One region of the Clostridium nitrophenolicum genome, then DNA from elsewhere that is predicted to be linked to it. Evidence: riboswitches for the same ligand, from Rfam matches in the RefSeq annotation. Region 1 holds a riboswitch; each other region holds the start of a gene.
The links. A riboswitch is a leader RNA that binds a small molecule or an ion and turns the genes downstream of it on or off. The one in region 1 is predicted to bind cyclic di-GMP.
Positions count from the first base shown of each region.

Region 1 (3,176 bases):
TTTTAATATCAATTACAAAAGTAATTGATAAAAGGAGGTTAAAGTCCTAAATGGACTTTAACGGGTAATTTTGCGAGTGGGAACGAGCAGGGGTTAATTACCCAGTGTGACCACTGAAAGGAGGAAAGAAATATATGAAAGAAAAAAATAGCAAAAGCATTATAGACTATATTATTGTATATTGCGGATGTATTCTTCAAGCCTTTGCGGTTACATCAATCTTAAAACCAGGTGGACTAGTTGTAGGGGGCTTTACAGGTATTTCACTTATATTAGCTAAAATGATAAATATTAAATATACATTTATTTATTACTCCCTATGTATTTTAGTTTTGACAGCAGCCTGGATTGTTCTAGGCAAAAAAGAAGCTTTAAAGATTATTCTTTTATCTATCACATATCCAATTATATTAATCTTCTTTGATAACCTTAATTTGAACTTTATTGATCTTGCTCCTAGTGATAAATTATTATACTGCATATACTATGGAATTATTGCAGGTGTCGGTATGGGTTTAGTACTAAAAAAAGGCTTTTCACAAGGGAGCTCAGATACTCTTGCTAAAATAATTCATAAGAAGATATTTCCCTATATAAGCATTGGACAAATTCTACTTATTATCGATATATGCGTTCTTGTCTTGTCTGGATTTGTTTTTGGACATACTGCAATATTATATGCTATTATTATGCAGATGATATATACAAAAGCAGTTGATACCATCCTGTTCGGTTTTGGATCATCTTTGGTAAAAATGGTTATCCTTAGTAGTGAAACAGATGAAATTTCTAATTTTATCATGAATACAATTAACCGCGGAGTTAGTATTGGTCAAATTTTAGGTGCTTATTCTAATAAACCTAAAAGAAAAGTTATCTTGATTTGCTCTACCCGAGAGGCAATGGTTGTTAAAAATTATGTTGCAAAAGTAGATAAATCTGCATTTGTCAACCTTGTTCCTGTAATCTATGCATGGGGAAAAGGAAATGGATTTGATGAGTTACAGTTAGATTAAATAAGTAAAACCTGGCTATCATATAGGATGCCAGGTTTTATTTTGAATATGTAAAAAGCATCTAATATTGATGCTTTTTTATTTAATAATTAATTATCAAAAACTAATATTTCTTTGAAACAGAATACTCATCACTATTTTTAATCATTGTATAGTTTAATTTTTTACTATTAAAAATTGAATCATATGTTGTGTCTATAGTAACCCATTTGTTATTTAAATAAACTTCATTCCAAGCATGATAAGCTTTAACATCATTTTTATATCCCTTTACTAATTTTGTTGGGACACCTACACTTCTTAACATAGCTGCAAATAAAGCTGAATAATCATAGCACATTCCTTTTGAAGATTTAAAAATACTTTCTACATCAGGAACATACTCATCATCTATACGACTTATTTTATTATAATCATAACTTATATTCTTTACGACATAATCGTAAATACTCTTAATTTTTTCATCATCAGTTTTTAAATTTTTAGTTAGCTCTTGTGCTTTTTTTACTACATTCATTTCTTGATTCCAGTTTATATTTTCAACTGAATTTAAGTAAATATCATTTTCATTTTTTAAATCTAAATTTATTTTTTCTGATTTAACTACAACGTATTCATTACCATTACTATTTTCTAATAAAGCAACATTATATTCACCATTACCTAACTGAAGTGGAATATTTGTCTGTGGTTTTAAGTTATAGAAATATTTATTGTTCCCTTTTTGAACCATTATTTTTGTCTTAACATCTTTGTTTGCATTATAGTTTACCTTTAAAAGTCCTTTATTTAACTCAGTTTTATCAAATATGCTAGTATCTGAATAAGCTAACACCGGCTTCGTAGATAAAAGCATAAAAATAAATATTACAAAATAGCAAGTAGCTTTTTTTAACATATTCTATTCTCCTTTCGGTAACTGGCTGCCATGATATAAATATAACTTATACCTAAGGCCCTATAGCTTTGCGTCACTACCTTTCGATAGTTTTGCCTTTATCGGTGAAGAATCACTCGATAAAAAATTTTATTTAACTATATTATAATACACACTTAAATCTTTTTCACTATTTTTTTTGCTTTTTTATCTATTTTCATTTAATTTTTCCTTTAATAATAAGACGACCTGTTGGATTAATCATAGGATTACATGTTATCAAAGTAATCTCTCTATCTACTTTATTACTATTTAAGACCCAAGTTTCTTCTGGTTTTACTAAAAATTTTTCATACACAGTATATACATATTCCTGTGATCCATCAAAAATTTTTATTTTATCTCCTATCTCTATCTCTGATAATCTATTGAAATTTCTACCATAAGTATGACTTCTATGTCCTGCTAAAGCATAGTTACCAACTTGACCAGGTTTAACATCAGTATTAACAGATGCTATTGAAACACTTAAGTTTTCTTGTGAAGCCCCTTGTAAAATAGGCTGATATAAATTTATTTTGTCAATTTTAATTGTGCATGTAGAATTATTATTTGATTCCTGCAAATTACTGTTATTAGTTTTCAATTTTGTTTTATCTTCACTATTCTCTATATTATCCTTGTAAATCAAATCTAATTTCTTCATAATTTCTTTTTGTTTATACGTATAATAATATTCTGATAGCTTAGGGTAACAAATTATTACAATTCCTATAAAAATCAATAATGTAGAAATTATTCTCCTCATATAACCTCCTAGTATTGTATAAGTTCAATTTCATCCCCCTAACACAACAGTGACAGTACAAATTATAAGAACTCTAAAAGTCGAATAAAAAGAACCTCTATAATATATTAATATAGAATACATTATAGAGGTCTAATTATTAAATTACACTATTTTTTTGCTTTTTCTTGAATTTATTCTTAATCCAGCAATTAAAAGCAATGTTCCTAAAGCATAATATGGAATAGAACTTCCTTCACCAGTTTTAGGTAATAACGATGCTCCGTCTGCAATTTTATCTTGTGGTACAGCTACTTTTTTTGGAGCATAATAGTATACTACTTCTGTAGTTCCGTCTATATATTTACCTTTTTCATTACTTGGTACTTCAACTAGCTCATATCCATCAATGTCTTTCGCTGTTGTAGAGTATTCTGTTCCTATTAGCTTCTTGTCAGTAATTTGTGACGCAATTTCTTTGTTTGTATCTCTATCT
Region 1 is NZ_AP042469.1:1,165,249-1,168,424, reverse strand. It holds gene ACZ5N4_RS05330 (YitT family protein) at 135-1,016, shown strand; gene ACZ5N4_RS05325 (transglutaminase-like domain-containing protein) at 1,120-1,914, opposite strand; cyclic di-GMP riboswitch class I at 1,928-2,021, opposite strand; gene ACZ5N4_RS05320 (class D sortase) at 2,111-2,701, opposite strand; gene ACZ5N4_RS05315 (MucBP domain-containing protein) at 2,846-3,176, opposite strand, start outside.

Region 2 (3,176 bases), 1.4 Mb from region 1:
AAGCAATTATCTTCCCCATCTTTATTTTTTGCAACATACATTGCCTTGTCAGCTTTTACTATTAATTCATCAATACTATCTCCATTCTTCGGATAAAAGCTAACTCCAATACTTAATGATATATTTATTTGTTTTTCATCATTTATGATTTTGTTTTTATTATTAATAATTCTCGAAACTATAGATTTATAATTATTAAAGCTTTTTATATCCGGTAATAATATTAAAAATTCATCTCCACCATATCTAGCAACTACGTCATTTTTTCTTGTAGCTTTCGTTAATATATCAGCAACTCTAACAAGAACTCTATCACCTACTTCATGTCCATATGTGTCATTTATGTTTTTAAATTTGTTGACATCTATAAACATCAATCCTAACAATTTGTTGTTTCTTTTGGCACCATCTAAAAATTTCTCAGCATATTTATAAAATAATGTTCTATTTGCAACACCTGTTAACTTATCATAATAAGCTAAATTTTTTATAATCTTTTCTTTTTCTTTTAATTCCTTATTTAATAGATACAAATCATGAACGTATTTTCTTAACTGTTCAATATGAAGAAATTGATTGGTTACATCAATAAACTCAAGAAGAATAACATTCCTGTCGTCACTTCTCAATTTACTTATTTTTAAATTTAATTTTTTATCAATGCTGATCAAATCCTTGTGCATAGCCGCCGAGAGAAACATTTTACATTCATTTTGCATTATATTTTGTATTAAATCTTTAAAATATTTTTTATTTAAGCCTGGTAAAACGCTATATATGTTCCTTTGAAGTACATTTTCCAATTTTATACCAGTCAAATATTCCATATAATTATTCCAATATAATATTTCATATTTTTCATTTAATACTATAGTTCCTTCGTCTATACAATCTAATGTATCACGTAATATTTTATCCATTAAAATCAGCTTCCATCATATATATTTTTTTCAATATCTCGTCTAAGAACTTTAATGTCAAATTAATTACAATAGCTCCTTCAATCTTTGAATCCTCTATATTAAAGGTTACATATAGCATTAAAATATATGCATATTCTTCATTTTCTATGAATTCTTCGATATCCATACTATTAAACACTTTTATTTCAGGTATCATATAATTAAACTTTATATTTATATAATTTCCAATTTCTCCAATAATAGAATTTAAAACTATGTTTCCTACCTCTTTTATAATATCAAAGTCTATATCTGTAAAATTCAAATCACAATATTCATCTTTGCTCTCCTCATGAAGACAAAGGTTTATAAAGTTTCTCATTTTATCGGCAGGAAAAATCAGGCTGGCTCTTCCAGCTGATCTTTCTTTGAAGGAAATTGAGGACACCATAATAGCGCCTTCTATAATATCATTAAAATATTTATCCAATTGAATTTTGTTATCTTTTATGTCCAATATCTCTATATCAGGTACATTTAACAATATTTTTTTATCAATTATTTCTGAAAGAATGCTAGCTGATTTACCAACACTTATATTGAATAATTCTTTTAACATATCTTTTCTTAGTGCAGTATCATTCATTTTAAATCATTCCTTATCATATCACATATAAGTTTTGCTTTTTCATCATTAAAAGGTTTATTTATAAATGACATTATACCTAATCCTTCTATCTCTTCTCTAACTCTTTTTTGTACGTCCGCAGAAGCTACAATTATTTTTGCATCAGCTTTAAACTCTTTTATTAACCCTATCATGTCATTTCCACTCATATTTGGCATCAATAAATCTACAAAGGCATAATCCGGATTAATTTTTTTGTATTCTTCTATTCCTTCTTGTCCATCATTTGCAAAATGAATATCAACATCTTCTAGATACTTTTTTATTAAATTGGCCATTATTCTTTGAGAAAAATTAGAATCATCAACAATCAAAATTTTTAACATAATGAATTCCTCTCTTCTATGTTTTAACTTTTATATAATAAATTCAAAAAAAATAACAATTAATTAATGTTAATTAATTAATTGTTGGCAGGGTGCACCACTAGCTCAAAATTCCCAAGGTGCCCACATAAAAGGAATTTTTCATTGCTTCCAACTTTTATAAAACTTTTAAATATATCTGAACTATTATATAAATACAAACAAAAACAATAATACAACTATTCATAATAATCAATGTAATTTTACTAAATAAAAGCAAAAAAATCAACATTTAATATTTAATGATGTAAATTCCATCATTGAATCATTTAATTATTTATGCTATTTCTATTATATTTCATAAGTTATCTTTAATATAACTTAAATCTAAGATAATTTCATATTTGTAATAAATAAAATCACTCCCTGCATTAATTTTGCATATTATTAGTATAAGGAGTGATTTATCATGTCTCACGATAAAACAAAATCTAATTATAGAAATATAGTTGCTGGTGTAGATGAGAAAGTTCCCACCGAAAATGGGAAATCGATAATAGCTATAAATTTTGATAATGCAGCTACTACTCCTCCACTTAATTCTGTTTTAGATGAAATAATGGATTTTTCAAAGTACTACTCATCAATTCACAGGGGGACAGGCTACAAATCCATATTTTCATCTAAAATTTATGAGGATTCTAGAAAAATTGTGTGCGATTTTGTTCACTGCGATTATCGTGAAAATACAGTTATTTATGTAAAAAACACTACTGAAGCTATAAATAAATTATCCTCTGCTGTTTCAACTATATATAAGGATTGTGTAATTCTAACAACAAGAATGGAGCATCACTCTAATGACTTACCTTGGAGAAATAAATTTAAAGTTGATTATATAGACGTAGATGATTTAGGAAAATTGAAAATAGATGATTTAGAAAGTAAGCTTAAAGAATATAATGGAAAGGTTAAGCTTGTATGCGTTACAGGGGCTTCCAACGTTACTGGCTATAAAAATCCAATATATAAAATAGCTAGCATCTGTCACAGTTATAATGCAAAAATATTGGTAGATGGAGCTCAACTAGTACCTCATTATCCTGTTCGCATGAAATCCTCACACAAGAAAAGATGCATAGACTTTCTCGCATTTTCAGCTCACAAAATGTATGCTCCTTTTGGTACAGGCGTTCTTATAGGGCCTAAGGAATTTTTTTCGCAGGCAGAACCAGATCATGTTGGTGGAGGTACTATAGATATAGTAACAGATGACTTTGT
Region 2 is NZ_AP042469.1:2,523,666-2,526,841, reverse strand. It holds gene ACZ5N4_RS11840 (GGDEF domain-containing protein) at 1-920, opposite strand, end outside; gene ACZ5N4_RS11835 (chemotaxis protein CheC) at 913-1,548, opposite strand; gene ACZ5N4_RS11830 (response regulator) at 1,545-1,916, opposite strand; cyclic di-GMP riboswitch class II at 1,994-2,077, opposite strand; gene ACZ5N4_RS11825 (aminotransferase class V-fold PLP-dependent enzyme) at 2,365-3,176, shown strand, end outside.
Region 2: another riboswitch for cyclic di-GMP. It lies ahead of ACZ5N4_RS11830 (response regulator); the one in region 1 lies ahead of ACZ5N4_RS05325 (transglutaminase-like domain-containing protein).

Region 3 (3,176 bases), 2.1 Mb from region 1:
CAGTCCTTCCCGTGGTTATTCTCATTGTCTATTTCAACAAAAGCTATATTTTTTCCATTTTAATTGCCTTTATTTATTCTATCTTAAATTTTGGCATATCACTTAACATGTTAAAATTCGCTTCTAACAATGCTCTTATTACCGTGTTGCCCGCACCAGTCATTATGCGCTGGTGGACATCCTATTGGAGCGGACTTACCGCGGAATATCTTGCAATGAGAAAACCCTATATGCTGTCCACTCCGGTTTGTGCAGGCATACTGTTCTTAATAGCGGTAATATCAGTCCTGCTGATTTCATTCATATTTAAAAAGCAGGAAGATTAGGAGGAAACTATGATTAATATAATTATTACAGAATTTCAAAAGCTTAAGCGCTACAGCATTCTTTGGGTCGGCATTGTAGCCGTGTTGTTTTCAGCACTTTTAGCCGCTTTCCAGCAGAACAGTGGTAATGAAATAATGCAGTATGAAAGTTATACAAACAGCGTCATATGGAATAACTTCAGCATGGCTTTTCCGTTTATGATTGTTCTGATCGGAGGCTATATCATAAACCGTGAGTATGTGGATCATACATTGAAAAATATGTTGACTGTACCGATTCCATTTCGTAAATTATTGGCGGGAAAAGTGATTACAGTTGGGCTTGTTACTGCATTGTACGGTTTTTTTAGCTTTCTATGTACATTTGTCTTAGGTGCGCTGTTCTGCCATGGAGATATGTCTCCGGTTCTTATAATGAAATCGTTCTTTCAACTCATTGGATTAGGACTTTGCTGTTATCTGGCTGTGTTGCCTATCATCATTTTTTTTAGTAGAAAACAAAACGGCTTTCTTGCCGGGACTGGATTAGCATTTGTTTACGGTTTCTGTGGCATTTTTATAGCAGGCAGAGCATTGACTGATTACTATCCTATTACCGCTGGCCTTGGAATTATCAAGTTTACGGGAGACGGTACACTCACGTTTAATCTTTCTGTAGAAATCGGTGTCCTACTCATTATGGTAGCACTATCAATCGTTATGTTGCTTTGTATGAAAGGCTTCGAGGATAAAACTACGGTAGCGAAAAATGCAGGAAAAAAACACAGGAAGTAATCATAAGAAGGATGATATACATTACATGGCTGTACTCCTAATCATAACTTTCACCGAGCGTATGTGTGGGCTGGCGGATCAAGTCATAAATCTGGATACAGGCCAAAGGATGATACAGGAGGACGGACAGTGGAATGAACATCAACAGTGAGATACCCATTTATTTGCAATTACATAATCACTTTCAAAATATGATTTTATCTGGTGAACTGGCACCAGGTATGCCAATTCCTTCAGTACGAAAAATAGCGTCCGAAGTTCACGTAAACGCGAACACAGTACAGCATGCCATGATTTCTTTGGTGCATGAAGGCTTGGTGGAAAGCCACAAAGGAAAAGGTTATTTAGTGATTAAAGATCAACAAAAGATTATGTGCAGACGTCAGGAACTGGTTCGGCTTACAATACAGCGCTTTCTACATGAAATGAAAGCACTTGGATATGACAAAAATCAGATTATCGAGGCGCTATTTCTATATCCTCATCAAGATTTTGAAAATAAAATAGAATTTAGTCAAAGGGCAAACTTGCCGAAAGACAAGGACGCAAAGCCGAGGATCTAAGGTGTCAAAGCACGATGATAGTCTAGCTACTGTAAAGAATTACGTATAAAACCTGCCCTTTACGGCAGGTTTTCCTTTTGCTCATTTAGTGAGAATATATTTAGAAGAAACCTTTATAGACGAAAGTCAAAATGAACTACTCGCCAAATAAAAAAAACATGAGTTTGGCGGGTATTTTTATGCGTGTATATAACTGCCAGCAGTTAAGGGAGGAACCGTTACCTTGCTGTAACGGTTTGGCTTATACAGAGAATAAACAGGGGGTTATCTATTTAGGTTTATGGCAGTTACAAGGGGGCAAGCCCATGAATAGTATGATTGGTCAGTTAAATCCAATTTCTAATAATGTAAAAAAAGTATTCCTTTATTATAGGAAAAAGCAAACATTTATATGTTTTTTAATAATACATAAGAAAAATGAAAAAGGCACACATGCAGATAAAAACAGTCTGTTTGTGTGCCTTTTTTGATTCTCAAAAATATCTCAAAATATTTTCTGAAAAACGCAACAAATATCACCTCTCCGGTGAGAGTCAGTGCGAAAGGGGGCAAGAGAAACCGAAGTTTCTCTCCCTGCTGGCTGGAAAGGGGGTGATATTCTATGAAGCCATCTTCTTTCAATTCCATTCCGGTAAAGGAGCTGACAGAACAGGCCAACCGTGATTTCCAGACAACTATTCAGTACCAATTTGATTGTTTGGCAAGAAAGGTCATGATTCGCACACAAAGTAACTGCCGCCGTTCTTCCGGAAGAAAATTTCGTAAAGAATGCCCGTTTTCCGAACTGCCGAAAAAGGAACTGAACCATCTGCAAACTTTAGATACCTACCATCTGGACGGTAAGTATTATCTGATTCTGAAATTCCATGTGGAGGTCGGGAATGAAGCGGTTGCAAATGCTTTGGACAGCCTACCGGAAGAAAAACGGAACATTCTTCTGATGTTCTACTTTCTAGAAATGTCTGACGCTGAAATAGCATTGGAACTTGGAAAAAACCGTAGCACTATTTACCGCAGCCGTATCAGTGCTTTGGCAACATTAAAAAGGCGATTGGAGGGTGAAGACCTGTGAAGAAACAAAAAAATCTCCTGCCATATACCACAATTAAAGCAGCTACAGAAGGTGACGCTATGGCGATGCAAAAGATTTTGAAACATTACGAGGGTTACATAGCAAAGTTGTCTACAAAGATTCTTTCAGATGAATACGGGAAGAAATACTACGTTGTGGATAAGGACAGGCAGGAACATCTTACAACAGCATTGTTACAAATGATACTGGATTTTGAGATTTAAGGGAAAAGGGCATGTGATTTTCTCATGCGCTCATTTCTTTTAAACTATTGCCAATCTATCAAAGCATACTGTCATACAGTGTGTTTTGACAGGCTGACAAGCCGTTGTTCCTTGAAAACTGAATAAAGCGGAATACATGCGGAGACTATTGTGTTGATACAAAGAAGTAATACGTAGAAGTCCTTTGTTTTAGGTACTTCTGCAAGTATATCATCTT
Region 3 is NZ_AP042469.1:3,264,408-3,267,583, reverse strand. It holds gene ACZ5N4_RS15555 (ABC transporter permease) at 1-326, shown strand, start outside; gene ACZ5N4_RS15550 (ABC transporter permease) at 336-1,100, shown strand; partial or broken gene ACZ5N4_RS15545 (GntR family transcriptional regulator) at 1,235-1,438, shown strand; cyclic di-GMP riboswitch class I at 1,611-1,697, shown strand; gene ACZ5N4_RS15540 (hypothetical protein) at 1,822-2,133, shown strand; gene ACZ5N4_RS15535 (RNA polymerase sigma factor) at 2,265-2,735, shown strand; gene ACZ5N4_RS15530 (helix-turn-helix domain-containing protein) at 2,732-2,959, shown strand.
Region 3: another riboswitch for cyclic di-GMP. It lies ahead of ACZ5N4_RS15540 (hypothetical protein); the one in region 1 lies ahead of ACZ5N4_RS05325 (transglutaminase-like domain-containing protein).

Region 4 (3,176 bases), 250 kb from region 1:
AACATGGTAGAGGAATATTATCACTAAAACATGCAGCTCAAGCATGTGGTATGGGCTGCATTGGTAAAAATACCTTATTAATAAATCAAAAATATGGTAATAGACTTTATCTTGGAGCAGTAATTACAAATAAAGAATTAACTTCAGATGCTTTAGCACACAACTTATGTATTGAAAGGTGTAATATTTGTCTAAAATCATGCCCTCAATCTGCATTAGATGGTATTACAATAAATCAAAAAAGATGTAGACAAGTATGCGGTACCTCAACACCTGGTGGAGGAACTATATATTCGTGTTACACTTGTAGAAAAGTATGTCCATTCTCAAAAATATAATTAATTATTCTTAGTTCTTTGCTACTGAATAAAAGAATAGCAACACTATTTAAAATATGCAGGGATGGTACAAGAGACAACTAGTTGACGGAAAATGAAATAATGAGTTTAAGTAGTGGGTTTTAAAGGTCACGCTTTGCCTCCACCAGTTAAATCCACAACAAGCTAAAAGTCTTACTCTATGCGGCTTTTGTTATACATGTAGGATACTATCTTGTTGTGTAATGCATGGTGTTTTATTGGGCTGGCATGGATGCATAGAATTTACTGATTCCTAGTCTGATATAAAGAACAAATTTAAGAAAATAACAATCTTCACTCTAAAGTACAATCAAACTAAGAAGTTTTAGGAGGTTATCATGAATATTGACAAATTTTTAGAGATAGTAATACAGTCAGATGTTTCAAAACATAAGGAATTTTTCATACAAGTTATACGTCCAGCAATTGATATTTTAAAAAATGGAAATAGCCAGCCATATTTGGGCTGTAGTCGCTTTGGAGGCGCACCTGATTTGCCAGTAGGCACTGAATGGCCTACATATAATATGAAACCATACCGTTTTCTTGGTCAAATCAATTTTTCAGAAATTACAAGTACAGAAACGAGTCTTCCAAAAAGTGGACTTCTCAGCCTTTTCGTTGTAGATGATTCTGAAGGAGAGTGTTATTTGGAAACTTGGGATGAAGGATATATTCACGTAATATTTACTCCAGAGACTACAAACCTAGAGACTATTATGCCACCTAATTCTATTGTTGGTAAGGCAACTGTTATTGAGTTTTCCCCAACGATTGACATTCCGTATGATGAATACCAAGTGAAGAACTGGCCTTTCGATGAAGAAGAAAATGACATTTACAGCGAAATACGCGAATCTTTACATAAAAGTTCTGACTACCTTCTAGGGTACCCATCACATTGTACACTAGCTTATGATCCAACACCTGGAACAGAATGGATTTCACTGTTGACAATTAGTTCAGACGACAACCTTGAATGGTGTTGGCATGACGGCGATAAATTGATGGTATTTATCCAACGTGAACACCTTAAGAATTTGGACTTCAGCTCGCTTAAGGCTGATGCAGGTTAAAAAAGCCAATTTCTATAAATGAAGATTTCCAGGATATTGTTCTATAATTTACATTTGAGAGAGTTATATTCTTCAAAGATAAATGTAGCTTTATAAAAAAGTTTAACCGTTTTGAAAAAAGTTTAATTATTTATAAAAAAGTTGAATCGAAAATATTTATTAGGAATATACTACGTTTTGAGAATGTAGTGTGAAAAGTATCAAATAAATATAGGAATGTAAGAAACTGCACATTCTCATTTAAGGTGAGAGTGTGCAGTTTTTTTATTCTACAATCTCCCTGACTGTGTCCCTCAATCACCATAAAAGTCAGGAGTTCCAAGTCATCTGATGAGAGCTTTTTTAGTTTAGCGACCAATACCGGATCAACAATTGATTCAATCCACGCAAATCTCCCTGTCAGCTTATCATCATTAAACTCAGTCACCAGGGCTGGAAACCTGTTGATAATTGATGACTGTTCCGTATTATTTTCAATACCCTCTTGCGGATAGGGCTGTGTATGGTTTTCATAAATACTCACATCTGTAAATGATGCTACCTTTTCATGATTTCCGGCAGCCAGGCTATCATAGCACAAAAGTGCCTTAGACCCTATGGCTTTGCGTCTCCACCTTTAGGTGGATTTGCTCCTGGATTTTATTATGTGATGGATTATATCTATTCCTTCTATAATAGAGAAACAATTTCCAGAGTGTAGTTACGTAATGCTTAATCAGAAATCATTATGGTTTTAGGCTCAAGATATTCTTCGAGGCCATATATGCCACCCTCTCGGCCGATTCCAGATTGCTTAAAGCCACCATATGGAGCCCTCATTTCGAGAATAACATCATTAATGTAAACTGTTCCGGCAACAAGCTGAGAAGCAATTTGGTTCGCTTTTTCTATGTTAGAGGAACTTATATATGCCCCTAAGCCATACTCTGTATCGTTTGCAATTTCTATCGCTTCTTCCTCTGTTCTATACGTTAAAATAGATAGCACGGGTCCAAATATTTCTTCTCTAGCAATCGTCATATCTCTGGTTACATTTGCAAAAACTGTTGGTTTTACAAAATAACCTTTCTCTAAACCTTTTGGGTGTCCTTCCCCACCAATTACTAGATCCGCACCTTCCTCTATACCAATTTTGATATATCGCTGAACTCGTCTGTATTGATTTTCATTCATCATTGGACCAATGAAGGTGTCCTTTTCCCATGGATAGCCTACCTTAGTATTCTCGACAGCCACTTTAATGAGTTCTTTCACTTCATCAAGCCTATGTTCTGGTACCAGCAATCTGCTGCCGGCAATACACATTTGCCCATGATTTCCAAAACAACTCGTAACTGCACGAGGAATCGCTTTTGTCAAGTCAGCATCATCGAGAATGATATTTGCTGATTTGCCTCCCAATTCCAGAACTACTCTTTTCATTGTATCAACAGCACTATGCTGTATAGCTTTTGCGGTATTCACAGAGCCTGTAAATGAGATCATTGCAATATCCGGATTACGGGATAATTCAGCACCAACCGAAGTTCCCAACCCATATACAATATTAACTACACCGGCAGGCAGTCCAGCATCATTGAAGCATTCAGCCAATATTTGAGTCTGAATGGAGGAGAATTCACTGGCCTTCACAACTATCGTGCAGCCTGCCGATATGGCTGTAGCAACTTTTATAGCTATCTGAGAATTGTTTGCGTTCCAGGGCGTAATCGCAGCAATGACACCCAAAGGGTCAAGAACA
Region 4 is NZ_AP042469.1:1,414,897-1,418,072, forward strand. It holds gene ACZ5N4_RS06545 (4Fe-4S binding protein) at 1-338, shown strand, start outside; gene ACZ5N4_RS06550 (YwqG family protein) at 698-1,435, shown strand; gene ACZ5N4_RS06555 (hypothetical protein) at 1,566-2,015, opposite strand; cyclic di-GMP riboswitch class I at 1,989-2,076, opposite strand; gene ACZ5N4_RS06560 (aldehyde dehydrogenase family protein) at 2,147-3,176, opposite strand, start outside.
Region 4: another riboswitch for cyclic di-GMP. It lies ahead of ACZ5N4_RS06555 (hypothetical protein); the one in region 1 lies ahead of ACZ5N4_RS05325 (transglutaminase-like domain-containing protein).